One region of the Neoasaia chiangmaiensis genome, then DNA from elsewhere that is predicted to be linked to it. Evidence: predicted binding sites of a transcription regulator. Region 1 holds the regulator's gene; the other holds the start of a gene.

What was found. Region 1 encodes HrcA, which represses chaperone genes, less so after heat shock. Its sites were predicted from a motif close to GTTNGCACTCNCNNNNNGNGAGTGCNAAC; they were not measured.
Region 2: groES (co-chaperone GroES) is a predicted target of HrcA. The motif match lies at 8,349-8,377, and genes of this name have one in related genera.

The regions. Positions count from the first base shown of each region.
Region 1 covers NZ_CP014691.1:1,679,136-1,691,448, reverse strand. The annotation lists gene A0U93_RS16165 (hypothetical protein) at 1-27, shown strand, start outside; one part of gene A0U93_RS07940 (IS630 family transposase) at 110-449, shown strand; one part of gene A0U93_RS07940 (IS630 family transposase) at 449-1,056, shown strand; gene rdgB (RdgB/HAM1 family non-canonical purine NTP pyrophosphatase) at 1,069-1,674, opposite strand; gene rph (ribonuclease PH) at 1,671-2,396, opposite strand; gene A0U93_RS07925 (MOSC domain-containing protein) at 2,521-3,339, opposite strand; gene hrcA (heat-inducible transcriptional repressor HrcA) at 3,495-4,541, shown strand; gene A0U93_RS07915 (alpha/beta fold hydrolase) at 4,558-5,409, opposite strand; gene A0U93_RS07910 (LysR family transcriptional regulator) at 5,511-6,431, shown strand; gene pgm (phosphoglucomutase (alpha-D-glucose-1,6-bisphosphate-dependent)) at 6,428-8,074, opposite strand; gene A0U93_RS07900 (aldo/keto reductase) at 8,266-9,147, shown strand; gene A0U93_RS07895 (penicillin-binding protein 1A) at 9,310-12,051, shown strand; one part of gene prfB (peptide chain release factor 2) at 12,082-12,150, shown strand; one part of gene prfB (peptide chain release factor 2) at 12,152-12,313, shown strand, end outside.
Region 2 covers NZ_CP014691.1:717,669-729,981, forward strand. The annotation lists gene A0U93_RS03425 (lysine--tRNA ligase) at 1-1,036, opposite strand, end outside; gene A0U93_RS03430 (ATP-dependent DNA helicase) at 1,125-4,001, shown strand; gene A0U93_RS03435 (amidase) at 3,998-5,566, shown strand; gene A0U93_RS03440 (TlpA family protein disulfide reductase) at 5,572-6,126, opposite strand; gene groL (chaperonin GroEL) at 6,289-7,932, opposite strand; gene groES (co-chaperone GroES) at 7,980-8,270, opposite strand; gene A0U93_RS03455 (DUF4169 family protein) at 8,426-8,617, opposite strand; gene A0U93_RS03460 (dienelactone hydrolase family protein) at 8,659-9,348, shown strand; gene A0U93_RS03465 (hypothetical protein) at 9,398-9,718, shown strand; gene A0U93_RS03470 (efflux RND transporter permease subunit) at 9,715-12,313, opposite strand, start outside.

The DNA of each region.
Region 1 (12,313 bases):
AGAAGAAGTATAAAAAATATTTCTTAGAGTGCGTCCATTGAACTATGAATCGTGGGGGATGACGAAGAGCGTGGGTTGTGATTCACCCTTTCTGTTGAGGGAGAGGGCGATGTCTTGGGCATATGGTGACGATCTGCGGGTGCGTGTTCTGGCGGCGGGAGCGTCCGGCCTTTCGGCCCGGGCGGCTGCGGCGCGGTTCAATGTCGGGATCGCTACCGCGATCCGGTGGCTGCGGCGAGAGCGCGAGACGGGCGAGCGGACGGCGCGCCGTCAGGGCAAACCGCGCGGCTCCCGTCTGGATGTCCACGCGGCCTTCATCTTCGGGCTGATTGAAGCACGCCGGGATATCACGCGGGTGGAGATGGCGGCGCGGTTGCACGAGGCGCATGCGGTCGAGATCGGGCGCAGCATGCTCAGCCGGTGGCTGCGTCAGCGCGGCTGGACGTTCAAAAAAAGACCGCCCATGCACTGGAGCAGGAACGTCCCGACGTCCTGAAACGGCGCGAGGACTGGTTTGACGCGCAGCCCGATCTCGACCCGGAGCGGCTGGTCTTCATCGACGAGACCAGCCTGTCGACGAAGATGGCCAGGCTGCGGGGACGCGCCTTGCGCGGCGAACGATGCCGCTCGGGCGTGCCTCACGGGCACTGGAAAACGACGACCTTCACCGGGGCGCTGCGCACCACGGGCCTGACAGCACCCTTTGTGCATGACGGGGCGATGAACGGTGCCGTGTTCCAGACCTATGTCGAGCGCGTGCTCGTGCCGGCCCTGCGACCGGGCGACATCGTCATCCTCGACAACCTGCCCGCCCACCGGATGCCGGGCGCCCGTCGGGCCGTCGAACAGGCAGGAGCATCGATGGTGTTCCTGCCGCCCTACAGCCCGGACTTCAATCCGATCGAGAGGGCGTTCTCCAAACTCAAATCCCTTTTGCGCAGCAGGGCGGAACGAACCGTCACGGCACTCTGGAATGCCGTCGGAGACGTGCTTCAGGCCTTCACACCAGACGAATGCACCAATTTCTTCAAAGCAGCAGGATATGAACCGGATTAACGTGGAACGGCTCTAGGCGACACACTCCGCAAGGAACCGCTCCAGCGCCCGGCCACGATGACTGATGGCGTTTTTCTCCGGGCCGCTCATCTCCGCGAATGAGCGCGTCTCGCCTTCCGGTACGAAAATCGGATCGTAGCCATGACCATGCTCACCGCGCGGCGGCCAGACGGCGTGGCCGTCGCAACGGCCCTCGACCGTATGCGTCGTGCCATCGGGCCAGGCGAGGCAAAGCACGGCAACGAATGCCGCGCGCCGGTCGGGGTCGGTGCCGATCTCGACATTCACCCGCGCCATGGCGGCATCGAAATCCCGTTCCGGGCCGCCCCATCGTGCGGAATAGACGCCGGGGCGGCCATCCAGCGCGGCAACGCAGAAGCCGGAATCATCCGCCAGTGCCGGCAGGCCGGTCGCCCTTGCCGCCGCCAGCGCCTTGATCGCGGCGTTGCCTTCGAAACTGTCCGCGGTCTCGTCGGGTTCCGGCAGGTTCATGTCCGCGGCGGATACGACTGTGATGCCGCTCTCCTTCAGCAGCGCGGCGAATTCGGCCAGCTTTCCCTTGTTATGGCTGGCAAGGACGATACGCGCGCCACGCGCCAGACGACGATCGGACTTCATGACAGGCCCTCCAGAGCCTGACGTTGTGCCACGAAAAGCGCGGCAGTACCGCATCGCGCCAGACGCAGCAGTTCGGTGAACGCCGTCTCGGAGAAGGGGGCGGTTTCCGCCGTGCCCTGAATTTCGACGATGCCGCCTTCGGCCGTCAGAACGAAATTGGCGTCCGCCTGCGCACTGCTGTCCTCGATGTAGTCCAGATCCAGTACCGCCCCGGCGGCCGTCAGACCGCAGGAAATCGCCGCAATCTGCGCTATCAAGGGAGATCGTTTCAGCTTGCCGGCCTTCTGCTGCTTGTCGAGCGCCGCCGCGAGCGCCACCCATGCGCCGGTGATCGAGGCGCAGCGCGTGCCGCCATCGGCGTTCAGGACATCGCAATCCAGCGTGATCGTCATTTCACCCAAAGCCTTCAGATCGACAGCAGCACGCAGCGCCCGGGCGATCAGGCGCTGGATCTCGTGCGTGCGACCGGACTGCCTGCCCTTCGCGGCTTCCCGATTGCCGCGCGCATGTGTGGCACGGGGCAGCATGCCATATTCCGCCGTGATCCAGCCCTGTCCCTTGCCCCGCAGGAAGGGCGGCACGCGGTACTCGATCGACGCCGTGCACAGCACCTCCGTCCCGCCCATCCGGATCAGCGCGGAACCCTCGGCATGGCGTGCGTAGCCGAGTTCGATGCTGACGGCGCGGTTTTCATCGGCGGCACGGCCGGAAGGGCGGGTCATGGAAGGTCCTTGTCGGTTCGTCAGGTGTGGCACGCTTAACGCCACGCGTCCGGAACCGCCAGTCCAGTCGAGGAACGAGCGGGACAGTTCGTGGATTGGAATCGGCCTGCCATATCCGAAGCGATCAACCCAGATTCGATTCACCGCGTTCGAGAATTTCGATGGTATCGCCGGGTGCGATTCGGCCCGGCGTTTCGATGGTGGCGTTCTGCGCGAACATCACGCCGCCATGTCCGCGACGGAAGCTGGCCAGCGCGGCCAGCGGCTGCTTCCTGTCACGGATTTCGCCCGTTTCCTGATCGACCGAGGTGATGCCGCAGCGCGCGCAGGGGCTGACGACGCGCAGGATCGCCTCGCCGATGCGGATGCGTCGCCAGCCGTCCTCCTCCCATGCCTCGGCATCCTCCGCCACGATGTTAGGGCGGAAGCGTGTCATCGGCAGCTTTTCGTCCAGCCGGGTGTTGAGGTCGTCGAGCGACGCCACATTGGCGATCAGGATCGGGTATTCGTCCGCGAAGGAAACCGGGTTCGCCTGACCGCCGACATCGCGGATACGCGCGGCTTCCGGCGTGTCCATGTAGGCCAGGCGGGCGGGGCGTCCCAGCGCCGCGCTCAGCCATTCTCCGGCCCGCTGGCTGGCCTCGCGTGCTTCCATCCAGTCGCCCCAGACGCGCACGTGGCGCCGATGGGCATGGTCGTTGGGTCGTCGCACCACGCAATCCGCCATGTCACGGCGGGAGAGCGTCAGGCCGAGGGCGGTGGGGGTCGGCGTGATTAACGCCATGGCGCTGCATTCGCGCTGGGAGATGAAGTTGCCGTCCGGGTCGGTCACCAGCCAGCGCCGGTCGCCTTCCGGCCCCCAGGGGCGCAGGTCCAGATGGTCGGGAGAAATTCGGTGAAGGCTTTTGACGGGATAGATATGAACGGCCGCGACGCGTGGCATGAAAACTCTCTCGACGAAGGCGGATGAAGCGGGAAGAGCAGGGATGAACGCATCGGCGCGCAAGACGATCCGGCGCGCGTCTCGTTTAAGGCAGGATTGCCGCCTATATTATCGTGTAACAGTCGCAATGCCACCGTCGCGGGAGCAACCACGCCATGATCGATCTCAACGGCCTTTCGCACGGACTGGATTCGCGCGCCGCCGCCATCCTTCGCGAGATCGTGGAGCAGTATGTGGAGACGGGCGAACCCGTCGGCAGCCGGACCCTGTCGCAGCGGCTGACACCCATCCTCTCGCCAGCCACCATCCGAAACGTCATGGCGGATCTGACGCAGGCCGGCCTCCTGTTCAGCCCGCACGTCTCAGCCGGGCGTCTGCCGACCGAGAAAGGCGTTCGCCTGTTCGTGGACGGGTTGTTGCAGTTCGGTGGCCTTAGCGAGGATGACCGCCAGCAGATCGCCCGGCGGCTCGAACCGCGCGGGCGCTCCGTGCAGGACATGCTGGGCGAGGCATCCGCCATGCTCTCCGGCCTCTCCGCCGCGGCCGGGCTGGTGCTGGCGCCCAAGAACGATGCGGCCCTGAAGCATATCGAATTCGTGGCGCTCGGCCCGTCGCGCGTTCTGGTCATCCTCGTCGGCGCGAACGGGCAGGTGGAGAACCGCGTGATCGAGACGCCGCCGGGCGTGCCGCCTTCCGCCCTGGTGGAGGCGGGCAATTACCTCAATGCCCGTCTGGGGGACCTGACGCTGGCCGCCTTGCGCACCCGCGTTTCCGAGGAGATGCAGGCCGACCGTCACGAACTGGATGCGCTGGCCGCCAACGTCATCGAAAGCGGTCTGGCGACATGGGACGAAAGCCACGGCACGCTATTCCTGCGCGGTCAGGGGAACCTGCTGACCGACATCACGGAGATCGAACGGCTGACCACGATCCAGATGCTGTTCGAGCGGCTGGAAACACAGGAGACGATGCTCCGCCTGTTGCAACTGGCGCAGGATTCGGAAGGCGTGCGGATCTATATCGGTGCGGAGAGCGGCCTGTTCGGCATGTCCGGCGTCTCCATGGTGGTCGCGCCCGCGCGTAACGAGGCGCAGCGCATCGTCGGTGCGATCGGGGTGATCGGCCCGACGCGCCTGAATTATGGGCGCATCGTGCCGGTCGTGGATTATACGGCGCAGGTGATCGGTCGCCTGCTGGGCTGAGTGCCGACTGGCCCTGTCATGTGAATTTGTCGCCGATCGCCCGGGCGATGGTCTCCGCGTGCGTCTCCAGCGCGAAATGCCCGGTGTCGAGCAGCCGGACGGTGGCATCCGGCAGGTCGCGACGGTAGGCTTCCGCACCGGGGGGCAGGAAGAACGGATCGTTCCGTCCCCAGATCGCCAGAAACGGCGGGCGGTGCACCCGGAAATAGTTCTGGAAATCGGGGTAGAGTGCCACGTTGCTGGCGTAATCGAGCATGAGGTCGAGCTGGATCTCATCCGCGCCCGGACGCGCCATGAAGGCGGCATCGAGCGTGTATCCGTCCGGCGAGACGGTCGCGATATCGTGGACGCCATGTTCATATTGCCAGCGAATGGCATCCGGCGTCAGGAACGTGCGTAGCGCCTGGCGGTTGGCGTCGTTCGGATCGCGCCAGTAGCGTGCAATGGGATCCCAGCCATCGCTCAGGCCTTCCTCATAGGCGTTGCCATTCTGCGAGACGATGCCGGTGATCCGCTCGGGATGACGCAACGCCATGCGCAGGCCGGTCGGCGCACCGTAATCGAAGATATAGAGCCCGAAACGCTGGAGGCCGATGATCTCCGTGAAGCGTGAGACGACGCGTGCCAGATTGTCGAACGTGTAGCTGAACTGCGCGCGCGGCGGCATGGCCGACAGGCCGAATCCCGGCAGGTCGGGCGCCACAAGGTGGAAGCGGTCCGCCAGCAGCGGGATCAGGTCGCGGAACATGTAGCTGCCGGTCGGGAAGCCATGCAGGAGCAGGAGCGTCGGTCTCGCGGCGTTACCCGCTTCGCGATAGAAGATGTCCAGCCCGTCCACGTCGACGGTTCGAAAGGTCTGATGCGCCATGATGTCGTCTCCATCGGTATGGAAACGCAGCCTGCGTCATGTCGCGTTCAGGCATAATCCGGTATTTCCGGAAAGCATTCCACCATAATATGGAAGAGTGAATGGATCGTCTCGATGCCATGAAGATGCTGGTGACAGTCGTGGATGCCGGCAGTCTCTCCGCCGCCGGGCGCGGGCTCAACGTGCCGTTGACGACGTTGAGCCGGAAGATCTCGGCGCTGGAGGCGCGCCTTGGCACGCATCTGTTGCTGCGCAGCACCCGCAGGCTCGCCCTGACGGATGCCGGGATCGCCTACGTCGCGGCGGCACGGCGTATTCTGGATGAGGTCGAGGAAGCCGAACGGGCCGCGGCCGGTGAGTTCACCCTGCCAAGAGGGGAGCTGGTGCTCACCGCGCCGGTCATGTTCGGGAGTTTGCATGTGCTGCCGGTCGTCGCGGATTTTCTGGCGGCGTTCCCTGATATCCGCGTTCGGCTGATCCTGGTCGATCACACGCTGGATCTGGTTGATGCGCATGTGGACATGGCGGTGCGGATCGGCGCGCTGCCTGACAGTTCCATGGTGGCGACACGCATCGGCCTGATGCGCGCGGTGGTGTGCGCCAGTCCCGCGCTGCTGGCCGATGGCGGCATGCCCGCGACCCCGGACGATCTGGCCGGACTCCCGTGCATCGGGCTGGACACGCCGCTGTCCTCATCGATCTGGCGTTTCCGCGGCAAGGGCCGGATGCGTGTAACGGACGTGCGCGTGACGCCCCGACTGTCCGTGACGACGACGGACGCCGTCGTGTCCGCCGCCATCAGGGGCATCGGGTTTGCGCAATTGCTGCATTATCAGGTGTCGCAGGCCGTCCGCGACGGTGCCCTGCGCATCGTTCTGGAAGCCTTCGAACGATTGCCCGTGCCGATCAGCCTGCTGCATGTGCCACGCGGGCAGATGCCGCTGAAAATGCGTTGTTTTCTCGATTTCGCGACGCCGAGGCTACGGCAGCGGATGGCGCCGCCGCAGCCCATGCGGGACTAGCTGGCGAAGACCTTCGAGATCGCGGCCTGCGCCTCCTCCTGAATGGCTTTCAGATGCTCGGGGCTTTTGAAGCTTTCGGCGTAGATCTTGTAGACATCCTCCGTCCCGGACGGACGCGCGGCGAACCAGCCATTCTCGGTCGTCACCTTCAATCCGCCGATTGCCGCGCCGTTGCCCGGCGCCTTCGTCAGCTTGGCGGTGATCTTCTCGCCCGCCAGCTCCTCCAGCGGGAACTGTTCCGGCGCGAGCTTGCCGAGTTTGGCTTTCTGCTCCGCGTTGGCGGGCGCATCGATTCGCTCGTAATAGGGCGTGCCAAGTCTGGCGATGATGTCGTGATAATGCGCGCTCGGGTTCTTGCCGGTCCTGGCGGTGATCTCGGCGGCCAGCAGGCCGAGGATCAGGCCGTCCTTGTCCGTCGTCCAGACGGTGCCGTCGCGTCGCAGGAACGTCGCGCCCGCGCTTTCCTCGCCACCGAAGCCGAGGGAGCCGTCGATCAGTCCCGGCACGAACCATTTCAGCCCGACCGGCACTTCCACCAGTTTCCGGCCCATATCGGCCGTCACGCGGTCGATCAGTCCCGAACTCACCAGAGTCTTGCCCACGCCCAGATCGGCTTTCCATTCCGGGCGGTTGCGGAAGAGGTAGGAGACGGCGACGGCCAGATAATGATTGGGGTTCAACAGGCCATCCGGCTGCGCCACGATGCCATGGCGATCGGCATCCGTATCGTTGGCGAAGGCGACGTCGAACTGCTCGCCCATCCTGATGAGCCGCGCCATCGCGTAGGGGGAGGAGCAGTCCATGCGGATCTGGCCGTCCCAGTCCGCCGTCATAAAGCTGAACGTCGGGTCGACCTCGTCGCTCACCACCGTGGCGTTCAGGCCGTAGCGTTCGATGATGGCCGGCCAGTAACCCACCGCCGCGCCGCCCAGCGGATCGATGCCGATCTTCACCTTCGCATCGCGGATGGCCGCCATGTCGATGACCGATTCGAGATCGTCCACATAGGGGGTGACGAAGTCGTAGCCCTGAATGCTCGATACCTGCTTCGCTTCCTCATAGGGCAGGCGCCGGACGTCCTTCAGGCCATTGGCGAGGAAGTCGTTGGCCATGTCCTGCACCGCCTTGGTGATGGCGGTATCGGCCGGGCCGCCGTTCGGCGGATTGTACTTGAAGCCGCCATCGGTCGGCGGATTGTGGGACGGCGTTACCACCACGCCATCGGCCAGGCCGGCGGTGCGCCCCTTGTTATAGGTCAGGATCGCATGGGAGATGACCGGGGTGGGGGTGTAGCCGCCCTTGTCGTCGATGCGGACCTCGATCCCATGCGCCGCGAAGACCTCGATGGCGGATTTCTGCGCCGGTTCGGACAGGGCATGCGAATCGATACCGATGAACAACGGGCCGTCGATGCCTTCCGCCTTGCGGTGCCGCGCGATGGCCTCGCAGATGGCAAGGATATGGTCCTCGTTGAAGCTGGTATGCAGCGACGAACCGCGATGGCCGGACGTGCCGAAGGATACGCGCTGTCCTGCGACGGATGCGTCCGGCTTGCGGTCGTAATACGCGGCGATCAGCGCCGGGATGTCCGCCAGTTGCGACCGATCGAGCGTTTTGCCGGCATGAGGGCTGACATGGGCCATGGGTTCGGGGTTCCTTGGTAGTCTCAACGAGAGTGTCGAACTGCAACGCGGCATCGCGTCATGAGATCAACAGAACATCGTCTTCGCCGTGACGTCCAGTGCAGGGGCGGCCATGGATGACTTCGAATCCAGTCGAACGACATGCGCCGCCATCGCGTTAAGGCCGTCGAAACCATCCAGGAGACGGCAACATGTCCACACCTGACGCCAGAAAATCAGGCACGTTCAAAATCGGCGGCGATCTCGAGGTCGTGCGGCTGGGTTTCGGCGCGATGCGCATCACCGGCAAGGGAGTATGGGGCGAGCCGCCCGACCGCGCGAAAGCCATCGCCACGCTCAAACGCACGCGGGAGCTGGGCATCGACCTGATCGACACGGCGGATTCTTACGGTCCGTTCGTGTCCGAGGATCTGATCCGCGAGGCATTGTCCCCCTACGATAACCTCGTCATTGCCACGAAGGGCGGTCTGACCCGCCATGGCCCCGATATCTGGCGGCCGGTCGGCAATCCGGATTATCTGCGGCAATGCGTGCTGATGTCCCTGCGCCGCCTTGGCATCAAGCGGATCGATCTGTGGCAGCTTCATCGCGTCGGCCCCGATTGTCCGGCGGAAAAGCAGTTCGAGGCGATCGCCAGGATGCAGCAGGAAGGGCTGATCCGCCATGTCGGTCTCTCCGAAGTCGATATCCCGACGATCGAGAAGGCCAGTCAGTTCTTCAAGGTGACGACGACGCAGAACCGCTTCAATCTGGTCGATCGCAAATCCGAGGACGTGCTGGACTATTGCACCAAAAACGGCATCGGCTTCATCCCCTGGGCGCCGCTGGCGGCGGGCGACCTTGCCAGACCGGGCACCGATCTGGACAAGATCGCCAGGGACCGCAACGCCGATCCGGGACAGATCGCACTCGCATGGCTGCTGAAGCGCTCGCCCGTCATCCTGCCGATCCCCGGCACGGGCAGTGCCGATCATCTGGAGGAGAATGTTCGCGCCGTCGATATCGAGCTTTCGGACGACGAGATGAAAACGCTCGACACGCAGGGCCGCGACGCCTGGAAGAAAAGCCAGTAGTCGTCCGCAATGTCCATGACGCGCGAACCAGCGCGTCATGCCCGGATATTGACATAAAAGGAGGAGGCGACGAACGGCCCGCGCGATGCTAGAGGTCGAGGCATGATCCGCTCTTCGTCTCTTGCTTCCTCGGCGCTCGTCTCCGTCGGTGTCGGCCCTGCCATGTGGCGGCGGGAAATTTTCGGTGCCGGTCGCGGTGGGCGCGGCAACCCGCCGCGGCCGGGCGGTCGCCGGGCGGCCCCGCCCAACGGCGACCCGCCACGGGGACCGAGGTTCCGGCGCGTGCGTCAGGCGCTCGCGATCGTCGCGGCCATCGGTATTCTGGGCGTTACCGGCGCCGGGCTGTTCGTCTGGCATCAATACGAGGAGATGGCGGCCTCCCTGCCGAGCGTGGACAGCCTGCGCCATTACCAGCCGCCGACCGTCAGCCGCATCTATACCGGCGATGACAGGCTGATGGCCGAACTGGCGGCGGAGCGGCGCATCTACGTGCCGATCACGGCCATCCCCAATCGGGTGAAGAACGCTTTCATCGCGGCGGAGGATCAGCATTTCTACACGCATGGCGGCGTCGATCCGCTGGCCATCGTGCGCGCGGAGATCACCAACCTCAACCGTCCGGAAGGGCGTCGGCCGATCGGCGCATCGACGATCACCCAGCAGGTCGCGCGCAACATGGTGCTCGACAACAACTCGCTGACCATGCAGCGCAAGATACAGGAAGCGCTGCTGGCGGTGCGGATCGAGCAGACGCTGCCGAAGGACAAGATCCTCGAAATCTATCTGAACGGCATCTATCTGGGCGAAGGCGCCTATGGCGTCGCCGCGGCGGCGCAGACCTACTTCAACAAGCATCTCGACCAGCTGACCAACGCTGAGGCCGCCTTCCTGGGCGCGCTGCCCAAATCGCCCAGTAACTACAATCCCTATCGCCACCCGGATGCCGCAACGCGCCATCGCAACTGGGTTCTGGGGCGCATGGCGGAGATCGGCGCGATCAGCCGCGCGGATGCGGATGCCGGGCAGCAGGAACCGCTGATCCCGCATGGCGCGCCACGTTTCGGGCCGCTGCCGAATTCCGAATGGTTCGGCTCGGAGGTTCGGCGACAGCTCGTCGCGCAATACGGTGAGGACCGCGCCATGCAGGGCGGTCTGGACGTGCATACGAGTCTCGATCCCGATCTGCAGAACAACGCCACGCAGATCCTGCGCGACGGGTTGATGACGTACGATCACAGCCATGGCGGCTGGCGCGGCGCCGTCACGCGCATCACGCTCTCCAGCAAGGCGAGCGAGGACGAATGGGTCGCGGCGCTGAAAGCCGTGAAACCGCCGCCGGGCATGCTGGACCGCTGGCGGCTGGCGGTCACGCTGTCCTCCGCGACCGGCCGTGTCGGCTGGATCGAGGATGGTGCGCCGCATACCGCGACCCTGGCGGGCAAGGATCAGGCGTGGATGCACGTCTATCGTTCGTCCCATGTCGGCGACGTGGTGATGATCGAGCCGCAGGCGGAAGGCGGGGTGGCATTGCGTCAGGTGCCGAAGGTCGAAGGCGCGCTGGTGACGATGGACGTGCGGACCGGCCGGGTGCTTGCCATGGTCGGCGGGTGGTCGTTTCGCGAATCGCAGTTCAACCGTGCGACGCAGGCGCTTCGCCAGCCCGGCTCTTCCTTCAAGCCGTTCGTCTATCTGGACGCGATGGAGCAGGGCGTCCCGCCGTCGGAGAAATTCGAGGATGCGCCGGTGTCTTATGGCGACTGGCATCCGCAGAACTACGAGAAAGACAACTGGGGCCCGACGACGCTGCATGACGCGCTGCGCGAGAGCCGCAACCTCGTCACCATCCGCCTTGCCGCGCATCTGGGGATGAAATCGGTCGCCGACATGGCGATCAAGGCCGGGCTGGTGGCGGAGATGCCCCACGTGCTGCCCGCCGCGCTGGGTGCCGTGGAAACGACGGTCCTGCGGGAAACCGCCGCCTATGCCTCCATTGCGTCCGGCGGGCATATCGTGCCGCCGTCCCTGATCGATACGGTGCAGGATCGTGACGGCAACGTGATCTGGAAGCCGCCGGGCCTCAAGCTGGGCACGATGATGCAGGCGCCCCCGCCACCACCCGATGCGACGCCCGCCGACCCCAATGCGCCGCCTGCCGACCCGTCGGCGACCCCACCTGCGAATCCGACGGTTGGCGTCTCCGCGCCGGCCACGCCACCGCCCGGCAGCCTGGAAGTGCCGGTCGTGGACGACCAGCGGCCGCGAATCGCCAGCGAGGACAGTGCGTTCCAGATCGTCACGATGATGCAGGATGTCATCAAGCGCGGCACCGGCACATTGGCTGGCGTGGGGATCGACCGGGACATCGCGGGCAAGACCGGCACCAGTCAGGACTTCCATGACGCGTGGTTCGCCGGCTTCTCGCCCGATATCGTAACCGTGGTCTGGGTTGGGTTCGATTCGCCGCAATCGCTGGGAAAGAACGAGGACGGCGGTCGCATCGCCGGTCCGATCTGGAACAGGATGATGAAGGTCGCGCTCGCATCGCGTCCCCGCCTGTCGTTCCGTGCGCCGGATGACATCGTTCTGGCGCGCTACGACACCGGCCGCCTGATGGCCGTGGACGCGTTCAAAAACGGGCAGGTGCCCGGCATGAGCGTGGCGCTGCATGGCTTCGGCGCCGGCACGGAGGCGCTCACCGCCGCCGATACCGGTGCCGAGAACGTGTCCGATTCGGAGACGGATATGGCCGATGCGCCCGCGCAGGGCTTGCCCAGCCCGGGCCAGGCCCCAAATGGAGCGGCGACAGGCAATGCCGCCGGGAATGGCGGCCCGGTGGCCCAGAGTGGTCAGCCTGCGCAACAACCGGCGCAGACGGGTGACATCGGCGTGGGCGGCCTGTACTAAGCCGCAGCCCTTATTCGAGGAGAGTTCTTCATGTCGGCCGAAACCGAGGCCCTATCCGAGCAGATCAAGCAGTCCGTCGCGCTGCTGAGGAGGCATCTTTGACTGGGATGTCGCACAGACCCGTCTTGCGGAACTGAACCACCGCGCCGAAGACCCCGAGCTTTGGAACGATGCCGACGCCGCGCAGAAGCTGATGCGTGAGCGCACGATGCTGGCCAATCAGGTGGAAGGCGTCGAGCAGATCGAGCGCGATGCGCGTGAT
Region 2 (12,313 bases), 960 kb from region 1:
CGATGTATTCATCCATGGCACGCGGAATAACATCGAAAAACAGCCGCTTGGCACGGGTCGGCTGATTGAACATATACTGCGCCAGACTTTCGGGCGGCGCATAACGCAGCCAGTCCTCGATCGAAAGACCGTTGCCCTTGGACTTGCTGATCTTCTGCGCGTGCTGGTCCAGAAACAGTTCGTAGGTCAGGCCAGCCGGCGGCGCCTTACCCAGGATCCGGCAAATCCTGCTCGACAGCTTGACGCTGTCGATCAGGTCCTTGCCCGACATTTCGTAGTCGACACCCAGCGCATACCAGCGCATGGCCCAGTCGGCTTTCCACTGCATCTTCGCATGGCCGCCAAGCACGGACGTTTCAAAAGTCTCATCGCTGTCCGGGTCTTTCCACACAACCGTCGCGGCGATGGGGTCCACCTTCAGGACCGGCACCTGCATGACCCGCCCCGTTCTTGGATGAATCGGAAGAACCGGTGAATACGTGGCCCGACGTTCCGCGCCGAGCGTCGGTGCGATCGTCGCGACAACCTCATCATGCACTTCAAGCATGCGGCGCAGTGCATCGTCGAAGCGACCGCCCGTGTAATAATCCGTCGCGGAAGCAAACTCATACTGGAAACCAAAGCCATCCAGGAATTCGCACAGCATGGCGTTGTTATGCGCGGCAAAACTATCGAAACGCCCGAAGGGATCGGGAATGCGCGTCAAGGGCAGCCCAAGATGCTGCGTCAGCATCTCCTGATTGGGCACGTTGGTCGGAACTTTACGCAGCGCGTCCATGTCATCGGAAAATGCGAGCAGACGCGTGGAACGGCCCGTCAGCGCCTCATAGGCCTGGCGCACCCACGTTGTTCGCGCCACCTCGCCGAATGTGCCGATATGCGGCAAACCCGATGGGCCATAACCCGTTTCCAGGAGTGCCGGCCCGTCACCACCGCGCGCATCCACATGCGCGACGATTTTTCGTGCTTCCTCGAAAGGCCAGGCTTTGGGCAGTGCGGCCTGATCGGCGGCGATTTTTTCTTCTATGCTGGACATGATCGACAGAAAATTAGGTAGGGACAACGCCATGGTCAAGCAATCCGCACGCTAGGCTCATTGCCCGTGCGGCTGTAATGTTCCGGACATGCCCCTGCCGCGCCATCGCTTTACCTCTCCCTATGACGCTCCGGCGCTGGTCGCGCATCGCGGCAAATCGTCCGTCCTGTCACCGGATGGCGAACTGCTCGATATCCCGAGCACCGACGTCGCGCGCCAGCTCGCGCAATGGGCGCCGCCTTTGATGGTCCATGGTCCAGCGACCTTCCGGTTCCTTGAAATGGGGTCACCTCCGCCGCCCGCCACCTACTTCGATCTGCTCGAATTATTTCTTTTCGTTTCACCGGCCACCAACGCCGCCCCGACGCCGCGCGGGCTTGCCTTGGCGCTCGCTATTCCCGCCCCGGCACGAATCGAGGCGGATTTTCTCCACGTCATCCTGAACGCTCTCCTCGCCGCGCTTCGCACCCTGAGCGAAACACGCCATGGCGATACGATGCGCGCCCTGCTACCGGCATTATCCCGCGCGGGCTGGCCCTGGGCAGGCGTAGTCGCGGAAACGATCGGCATGCCCGCCGATACATCGCTTCATCCTCTGGAAGCCCTACGGGTCTGGCGGCGGCTACCGAAGTGGGAAGAAACGGCGCCCAGACCCGCGCCGGGGAGCCAACCGGTGCCACAGGCCGCAGCGCGGGCGCGCTTGCGCGCGATGCTCGGCCCCGATGCCGAGGAACGTGCCGGACAGGCGGATTTCGCGTCAGTCGCCACAGCCGCCTTCGCACCACGACAGAATTTCGGCTCCCCGCACATTGTCCTGGCCGAGGCCGGCACGGGCACCGGCAAGACGCTGGGTTACGTCGCCCCGGCCAGCGTATGGGCCGAAAGCAACGGCGGCGCGGTCTGGATCAGCACCTACACCCGGCACCTTCAACGCCAGATCGAGCAGGAACTCCTCCGTCTTTATCCGGACGAAGCCGCCCGTCGGCGTGCCGTCGTGGTACGAAAGGGGCGCGAGAACTATCTCTGCCTCCTGAACATGGAAGACGCCGTCAACACCGCCGCTTCCCGTGGCGAGGCCGCGGGCACTGTCGTCATTGCCCTGTCGCTACTGGCGCGCTGGGCGGAAGCCACACAGGATGGCGACCTCATGGGAGGCGACCTGCCGGGCTGGTTCGGCGAACTCTTCGGCGCCGGAACGGTCTTCGGCATGGCCGATCGGCGTGGCGAATGCATCCATGGCGCCTGTCCGCATTATCAGCGCTGCTTTGTCGAGCACACGATCCGCCGCGCGCGCGACGCGGACCTCGTCGTCGCCAACCATGCGCTGGTCATGTCGCAGGCGGCCTGGAATGCGCTGGGGCAGGATGATGTCCCGGAAGAGGACAGCACACCCACGCGCTATGTATTCGACGAAGGCCACCATCTTCCAGACGCCGCCGACAGCGCGTTCGCCATAACCTTCTCCGGCGTGGAAGCCGCCGAACTGCGGCGCTGGCTGCTGGGCGCGGAAGGCAGCCGTTCACGCGCGCGCGGATTGCGCCGACGACTGGAAGATCTGGTCGCCGGCGTGCCCTCGCTGGAAACCCCACTGGACGCCGTGCTGCAAGCCGCACGCGCGCTTCCCGCTCCCGGCTGGCTGGCACGCCTTCACGAACCCGAAAACGCAGTCCGCGAACATGTGCCGGACACGATCGCCAATCCCTCGGAAATTTTCCTGCGCGCGCTGGACCAACAGGCGCGGGCGAGACAGGCTGCCAAGAAAGCCCAGGGCGACGCCGAATGCGAACTGCATCCCGTCGAACCTGCCGTCGCCGAAAGCGCCGAGGCCCTGTCCCGCGCGCTGGTCCGCCTGAGCGAGCCATTGGAAATTCTGGTCAAACGCCTGAAGGCCCAATTGACCGAGGAAACGGAAACGCTGGACGCCGCCACGCGCGGTCGGCTGGAAGCCACAATCCGCACCTTGCAGCGGCGGGCCATCAGCCGTGTCCACGGTTGGATTTCAATGCTCGATGCCACGCGCACACCGCCAGAGCCGGGCACCACACCCGTTCACGTCGACTTCATCCGCACGGAAGCCATCGCGGGACGCGGCCCGCGCGCAAACGCCGAACGGGATGTCGGCCTGCATCGCCACTGGCTCGATCCGACAGTGCCCTTCGCGTCCGTCATGCAGGCGCCGGCCCATGGCATTCTGGTTACGTCAGCGACATTGCGCGACCAGACCGACAACGCGACGGGCGACGATCAGGAAACGGCCTGGGATGCTGCGGAGGCCCGTCTGGGTGCCACGCATTTTCCGGCGCCCGCGCTTCGCGCCGCGCTGATGAGTCCGTTCGATTACGCACGACAGACCCGCGCCTATGTCGTCTCGGACCTGCCGCGTGACGACATCGACGCCCTCGCCGCTGCCTATCGCACCCTGTTCCTTGCCGCCAATGGGGGCGCCCTGGGATTGTTCACGGCTATCGCGCGCCTGCGCGCCGTGCACAAGCGCATCGCCGAACCGCTCGAAATGGCCGGCCTGCCTCTTTATGCACAGCATGTGGACGCCATGGACAACGCCACGCTGGTGGATGTCTTCAAGACCGAAATCGATTCATGCCTGCTCGGCACGGATGCCATGCGGGATGGCGTGGACGTTCCGGGCAACGCCCTGCGCATGGTCGTGTTCGAGCGCACCCCGTGGCCCCGCCCGGACATCCTGCATCGGGAGCGCCGCCTGCATCTGTCACATGGCGCACCGAACGAATACGATGATCGCCTCACACGCATGAAATTACGGCAGGCATTCGGGCGCCTCATTCGCAAAGCCACGGATCGTGGCGTTTTCGTCATGCTCGACCGGCGCATGCCGACCCGCCTCTTTTCGGCTTTCCCCGAAGGCGTCGACGTCCGGCGCCTGCCCTTTGACGAAGCGGTACGGGACATCGCCGCTTTCCTGCAATCCGGAGAAAACAACGCATGACAGCGTGGCAATGGTTACTGATCGGGTCCGCCCTTGCCACCACCACGGCAAGCGCCGCGCCAAACCCCACGATGCGGCATCGCACCCCGGCAAAGGCGGCGCACATCACCGCACCAGTAGCGGAAGACACGGCGTCCGAGCAGATCGCCCGGGTCCGCGCAGGCAGCCTGACGCCGGAAGCCCTGCTCGCACTCTATGCCGCGCAGATTCACCGGCACGACCCGAATCTTCATGCCATTCTCGGCCTGAACCGTCAGGCTGAAAGCGAGGCTGCTTCCGCCTCTCTCGCCGCGCCACTCTATGGCCTTCCGATCCTGATCAAGGACAATATCGACACCCGGGACTTTCTGCCGACCACGGCCGGCTCGCTGGCCCTGGCCGCCAATCTCGCCGGTCGTGACGCCGTCGTGGTCGATCGCCTCAGAAGCGGCGGCGCCGTGGTCCTGGGAAAAACCAATCTCTCCGAATGGGCCAATTTCCGTTCGGATCACGCCAGCAGCGGCTGGAGCGCTGTCGGCGGCCTGACGCTCAATCCATGGGATACGACCCGCTCGGCCTGCGGTTCCAGCGCGGGAAGTGCCGTGGCCGTGGCTGCCGGCTTCGCTGGCGCTGCCATCGGCACCGAAACCGATGGTTCGATTACATGCCCGGCCGCCACGAACGGGATTGTCGGCCTGAAGCCGACGGTCGGGCTCGTTTCACGCACCGGCATCGTCCCGATCTCTCCAGCGCAGGATACCGCAGGCCCCATGACGCGCGATGTGCGGGACGCCGCGCTGCTGCTGAGCGTCATGGCCGGAAGCGATCCGGCGGATCCAGCCACACACGATGCCGATCGTCATCGAACGGATTATACGCAGGTTCTGCAATCGAACGGCCTGCGTGGTGCCCGGATCGGCGTGCTGCGTTTTGCCTCGGGCACGGACCCGGCCGTCCATGCCCTTTTCGACAGGACGCTCGCGACACTGCGGGCGCAGGGCGCCATTCTTATCGATATTCCGGCCTTCGACCGCAAAAATCTCGACGCGCTTGAGATGGCGGCCATGTTGAGCGAATTTCGCGACAGCGTGAACGCCTATCTCGCGCATACGCCGCCGCGTGTTAAAACCCGCACACTTGCAGATCTTGTTGTCTTCAACCGCGATCATGCCGAACAGGAAATGCCCTGGTTCCAGCAGGAACTTTTCGAGCGCGCCTTAGTCGCACCGCCCCGTTCCGATGCGCATTATCTCGACGCTCGGAATCAGGCACGCCAGATCGCCGGCCCCGGCGGGATCGACGCCCTCTTGCATCGTGACAATCTGGAAGCCCTGATTGCACCCACGATCGGCCCTGCCTGGTCCAACGATCTGGTTAACGGCGATCGTCCCGGTGATGGCACGGGCGCCGGATCATTGGCGGCGATTGCGGGCTACCCCCACCTGACCGTTCCGATGGGTCAGGTAAAGGGTCTGCCGATCGGACTTTCCTTTATCGGAACGGCCTGGTCCGAAGGCACCCTGCTCCGGCTGGGCTATGCCTTCGAGCAGGCACGCGGCAAGTGGCACGCACCGCCCGGCTTCTAGCCGCCCTACCCGGCTTTCGCCGTTAGCGCCGTATCGATGGCCTTGACCAACTGGCTGAAATCCTCCGGCGTATACCCTTCCACCCGAAAAACGACCTTGCCGGTCTGGTCGACAACATAGGTCCGTGGAATGCCCCGCGTCGCGAATTGGGCATAGACATGCCGATCCGCATCCAGCCCCAATGGAAATGTGTAATCGGGATGTTTCTGGTGGAACGGACCGACCTTCGCTGCATCCTGCTCCCTGGCGATCGCCACGAAGGCAAAATCGGGCCTGTCCTTATACTTTTGCCAAATATCCTGTTGAATATGTGGCATTTCCATCTGGCATGGACCGCACCATGTCGCCCAGAAGTTGACGACGACGACCTTGCCCCTGGTCGCCACGGTCGAGAAATTACCGCCACCGAGTTCCGGCACCGAGAATTCGGGAAGCCTGTCACCGACCACGACATGGTCGTCCCCCGCCGCGACCGCCGGCCCCATCGAGACGCCCAGACCCGCCAGCAATGCCAGTAACGATCGGCGAAACCACCATGCTGTCTCGAAACGTCCGGTCATGTCCATCTCCCTGATTGATACCTGATCGTTACGATAAGATACGACACCCGAAGCCGATACAACGACAAAAGATCGTTTTTAGCCAAATTCACAAAAAAACCGCCCCGTCTTGCGACGGAGCGGCTTTCCTGCGGACCGAAAGAGCGGTTCGTGCGATCTGGATCAGAAATCCATGTCGCCCATGCCGCCCATGCCACCCGGGCCACCGGCCGGAGCAGCCTTCTTCTCGGGCTTCTCGGCAACCATGGCTTCCGTCGTAATCAACAGGCCGGCCACCGATGCCGCGTCCTGAAGTGCCGTCCGGACAACCTTGGTCGGATCGATGATACCGGCCACGACCAGATCCTTGTACTCACCCGTCTGGGCGTCGAAGCCCTGGTTGTACTCGTTGATCTCCAGAACCTTGCCGGCGATGACCGCACCGTCTTCACCCGCATTGAAGGCGATCTGGCGCAGCGGCGCCTGCAGGGCCTTGCGGATGATGTCCGCGCCGACGCGCTGGTCGTCGTTGTGGAACTCAAGGTGACCGAACGCCGTGGAAGCACGTGCCAGCGCGGTGCCGCCACCAGGAACGATGCCTTCCTCGACGGCTGCGCGCGTTGCATGCAGCGCATCGTCCACGCGGTCCTTGCGCTCCTTCACCTCGACTTCGGTGCTGCCACCGACGCGGATGACGGCCACGCCACCGGCGAGCTTCGCCAAACGCTCCTGCAACTTCTCGCGGTCGTAGTCCGAGGTGGTTTCCTCGATCTGCGCACGGATCTGGCTGCAACGGCCCTTGATATCGTCCGTCTGGCCTGCGCCCTCGACGATCGTGGTGTTCTCTTTCTCGATATGCACCTTCTTGGCGCGACCGAGCATGTCGAGCGTCACGGTCTCGAGCTTGATGCCGATGTCTTCGCTAATCACCTGGCCACCGGTCAGGATCGCGATATCTTCCAGCATCGCCTTGCGACGATCGCCGAAGCCCGGCGCCTTCACGGCTGCAATCTTCAGGCCGCCACGCAGCTTGTTGACGACCAGCGTCGCCAGCGCTTCGCCATCGACGTCTTCGGCCAGGATCATCAGCGGACGACCGGACTGCACGACGCTTTCCAGCAGCGGCAGCATCGGCTGCAGCGAGGACAGCTTCTTTTCATGGATCAGGATGTAGGGGTTATCCAGATCGGCCGTCATCTTTTCGGCATTCGTCACGAAATACGGCGAGATGTAGCCGCGATCGAACTGCATGCCCTCGACGACGTCGAGCTCGGTGTGGAGGCCCTTGGCTTCCTCGACCGTAATCACGCCTTCCGTGCCGACCTTCTGCATGGCGTCGGCGATCATCTTGCCGATTTCATGCTCGCCGTTCGCGGAGATCGTGCCAACCTGAGCCGTTTCGCCCGGCGTGGTGATCTTCTTGGTGTTCTTCTTGAGTTCCTCGACGACCACCGCAACGGCCTTGTCGATACCGCGCTTGAGGTCCATCGGGTTCATGCCGGCAGCAACCGCCTTGGCACCTTCGCGGATGATGGCCTGCGCCAGCACCGTCGCCGTCGTGGTGCCGTCACCGGCAATGTCGTTGGTCTTCGAGGCCACTTCGCGCACCATCTGGGCGCCCATGTTCTCGAACTTGTCAGCCAGTTCGATTTCCTTGGCGACCGACACACCGTCCTTGGTGATGCGCGGTGCGCCGAAGCTCTTGTCGAGAACGACGTTACGGCCCTTCGGACCCAGCGTCACCTTGACCGCGTCGGCCAGGATGTCGACGCCGCGCAGCATGCGCTGGCGAGCATCGGCACCGAATTTTACATCTTTGGCAGCCATTTGAATAACTCCGTTTGAGGTTCAGTTGCGATGATGGGCGGGCTTGTTCAGCCGATCACGCCCATGATGTCGCTTTCCTTCATGATCAGCAGCTCTTCGCCATTGATCTTCACCTCGGTGCCGGACCACTTGCCGAACAGCACGCGGTCGCCTGCCTTGACGTCCAGCGCCACGATCTGACCCTGCTCATTGCGAGCACCCGCGCCGACGGAGATGACTTCGCCTTCCATCGGCTTTTCCTTGGCGGTGTCCGGAATGATGATGCCGCCCGCGGTCTTCTCTTCGCCATTCAGGCGACGGACCACGACACGGTCGTGCAAAGGCCGAAAATTCGTCATAATGGATCGCTCCACAAATTGAGGCCGCGCCCTTATCGAAAGCGACGCCGCCGGTATGCGCCCGCTTAGCCGCAGCGCGTTAGCACTCCCCTACCGAGAGTGCCAACGGAGGTAGGACCGCCACCGCCCAACGTCAAGATGTGCGACCATGACAATTATTCTTTTTCCCGCTCCGGATTCAGCCGCGTCATCTCCAGCCGGGACGCCACACGCTCGGCTGCGGCTTCGTCCCGCAGGCGCTCCGCCTTCGTCCGCCCGGATAACGCGCGATTGGTCTGCGCCTGCGCGGCATCCATCCGGCGGATCGCACGTTTACGTTCACGACGCAGATTGACGATCTCACCCATAAGACGTTCCCTACTGCGACACGCTTTTGATGAAACAGAACATGGAGCCTTCCTTCATGGGACGCATGATCTCCCTGACAGCCGCCGATACCCACCATTTCGCGGCCTACGAGGCCGGGAACCCCGACAGTAAGCACGCGGTCGTCATCGTTCAGGAAATCTTCGGCCTGGCAGACCACATCAAGTCCGTCTGCGACGAGTTGGCAAGCCATCATGGCTATCACGTGATCGCGCCTGCCCTGTTCGATCGGGCGGAACGCGACGTCGTCCTGCCCTACGATCAGGCCGGAATGCAAAAAGGTCTGGCCTTGCGCGCGAAAATCCAGCCGGAAGATCTGCTCGCCGACGTCACGGCCTGTGCGCATGCGCTGAACAAGCATGGCCATGAGAAAGTCGGCATTCAGGGTTTCTGCTGGGGCGGCTTCGTCGCCTGGATCGCGGCAACACGGACGCGAGAATTTGCCGCGTCGGTCGCCTGGTATGGCGGCGGCATCGCGCAGGTCAGCCACGAAAAGCCGCATTGCCCCGTGCAGCTGCACTTCGGTGGAGAGGACGACCACATCCCCCACACGGACGTGCAAAAAATCCGCGCCGATCAGCCCGATGTGGAAATCTACGTCTATGACGACGCCGGCCATGGCTTCGGCTGCCCCGATCGGCCGAGCTTCAATCAGGCGGCCCGCGATCTGGCGCATGAGCGCACGATGGCTTTCTTCAAGAGTCATCTCTGAAGCTGGCGTAACGCCGAGATTCATCCATCACGATGAAAGAGTTATCGATATGGTTGCCAATCCCCTCGCTCCCAGCCCCGAGCGCGACGCGAAAATCCGCGCCAAGGCCAATGAGCTCTGGACCGCCGACGGCAAGCCCGATTGCGGTGCTACGGCTTACCACGAGCAGGCTTCGGAAATCATCGGCATGGAGGAGCACCCTCACGCCGGCGAGATTTCGGTCAATGACCTGCCGCCGCCGGATCGTGCTGACATTCAGGTCGAAAACGCCGAAATTCAGGAAAATCTCGGCGAATTTCCCGAGCGGCAGACCGATCAGGGCGATCATGCCCATTTTCCCGAAGCCAAGAACGAGCGTAACGCGTCCTAGGCGCCTCGCCGCGTCCTGAACAGCATGGCGTAGAGCGACGGAAGAACGAGAAGCGTCAATAACGTCGATGAGACAAGCCCGCCGATCACAACCGTCGCCAGCGGGCGCTCGACTTCCGCGCCCGCACTGCCCGAGAATGCCATCGGGAAAAAACCAAGGCTCGCCACGAGCGCCGTTCCCATGACCGGACGAAACCGGCTTCTGGCTGCATCGAAGGCTGCCTTGGCGGCATCTTCGCCCTGACGGCGCAAATCCTGTATCTGGCTCAGCAATACGACACCGTTCAGGATCGCAACGCCGAACAGCGCGATAAACCCGATACTTGCAGCAATGCTGAACGGTAACGCACGCAGGGTCAGCGCGACAACGCCTCCACTGGCCGCGACAGGCAGGTTGCAGAACACCAGCAGCGCGGCGCCAAACGATTCCAGCCCGATCACGAGCAGAACAAAAATAAGCGCCAAAGTGACGGGCAAGACGACCTCAAGACGATGCATGGCTGTCTGGAGGTTCCTGAACTGCCCTGCCCACGCCACACGATACCCTGCTGGCAGCTCAAGCTTTTGCTTGACAGCCGCCTGGGCTGCTCGAACGAATGAACTCGTATCCCTTCCCCGGACATTGGCCTGGACGATCACCCGACGTCTGATCCCGTCCCGGTCGATCCTCGGCGGCAAATCGACGACATGAATGTGGGCGACTGTCGACAACGGCACCATGCCGCGCCCGTCAACACGGCGCACCCATAATCGCCCGATACGATCCGGACTGGAGACGGCCTGCACAGGCCAGCGCACCTGAGTCGGAACGATGGCGTTGTTAACGACGATCGGTTTGCCGATATGGCCTCCAATCGCCTCGGTGACGTTCAGGATATCGGGAATAGCGACGCCGAGCCGGGCAGCCGCGTCACGGTCAGCGTCGATCTGGAGGAACGGGATCGTCCCCCCACCGCCCGCAACCGCAACATCGACCGCACCCGGTACATCGTTGATCGCCGCGATGGCATCATTCGCCAGATGCGTGAGCGTCGTCAGATCATCGCCATAGATGGAGAGGGCAACAGTCGAGCGCACGCCCGAAAGCAGATCGTCCATCCGCATTTCGATAGGCTGCGTCCATGAATATTGCGCATCGGGCAATTCATTGCGTAACGCAACGTCCATTTTCTCCAGCAGCTCCTGCTGTGTGGACGCTGTTCGCCATGTCGAACGCGGCTTGAGAAAAACAAACGTGTCCGTCTCGCTGGTTCCCATCGGATCGGTTGGAATGGCCGATGTCCCGGTATTGCTCATCACAATGCGCACTTCGGGAAAACGTCTGAGAATCTGCTCTTCGCGCATCACGGAATGCAGCACCGTCGGCAACGATGCGCTGGGCAGACGCGTGGACGTCACCAATAGCGAGCCTTCTTCGAGCGTCGGGACGAATTCACCCCCCAGTCGCATCGCCAGCACGACAGAAGATCCGAAGACGAGAACGGTTATGACCGCCAGGAACACGCCGTGCGCCTCGCTCCATCGCAGGGCCGGCTCGTAATAGCGACGGAGAAAGCCGACGATCCGCGTTTCCCGGTCGACTGGAGCGTCGCGCAACGCCCATGACACCAGGACCGGTACGCAGATCACCGCGTAAAACAGGGATACGACCAGCGCCATGATGATGGTCTGGGCCATCGGCCTGAACATTTTCCCTTCGACGCTCTGCAATGTCAGGATAGGCATATAGACGAGAATGATGACGCTGACGGCAAAGCAGACCGGCCGCATGACCGCACGCAGTGTCGCGACGGCCTGATTCTCAACACGCATTTCCGGATCGCGATGTGCCAGAAAATGCTCGACGATGACCAGCGAGCCATCGACGATCATCCCGAAGTCGATCGCGCCGAGGCTGAGCAGATTGGCGGATATCCCGAAAACCCGCATTCCGGCCATCGCGGCCAGCAGAGAGAACGGAATGACGGACACAATCACCATCGCAGCCCGCCAGTTACCGATAATAGCGATCAGGACCAGAAAAACCAGTCCGGCGCCGGTGACGAGATTCTCCTTCACCGTGTCGATCGTGCGATCCGTCAGGTCGGACCGACGATAGAGCGGGATGAGTTTGACCCCGGGCGGCAGCGATTGCCGGATCGACGGCAACGCCGCGTCGATATGTGACAGAACAGCGTTCGAACTTGCGCCGCTTTCCATCAGCACCACGCCATTGACGATCTCGCCCCGCCCATCCCGCGTGACCGCGCCGAGCCGCGTGCGTGGCGCAAGGGAAACAACGCCCAGATCGCGCAATCGCACAACCTGCCCGTTGACGCCCATCCTGACCGGAATCGCCCCAAAATCCGCCAGGCTTTGCACGCGCGCCCGCCCGACCACGATATTCTGCTCATCCTGCTGCCTGATCCAGCCGCCGCCAGCAGACGCATTATTTTCGTCGACTGCCTGATCGACAGCACTGACGGAGACATCGAATGCACGCATCCGTGCCGGGTCGAGCGTGACCTGATAGGTTTCCTCGGCCCCACCATTGACATTGACCGCCACGACACCCGGCACGAGACGCAGTTGCGGCGCGACGGTCCATGTCATGATG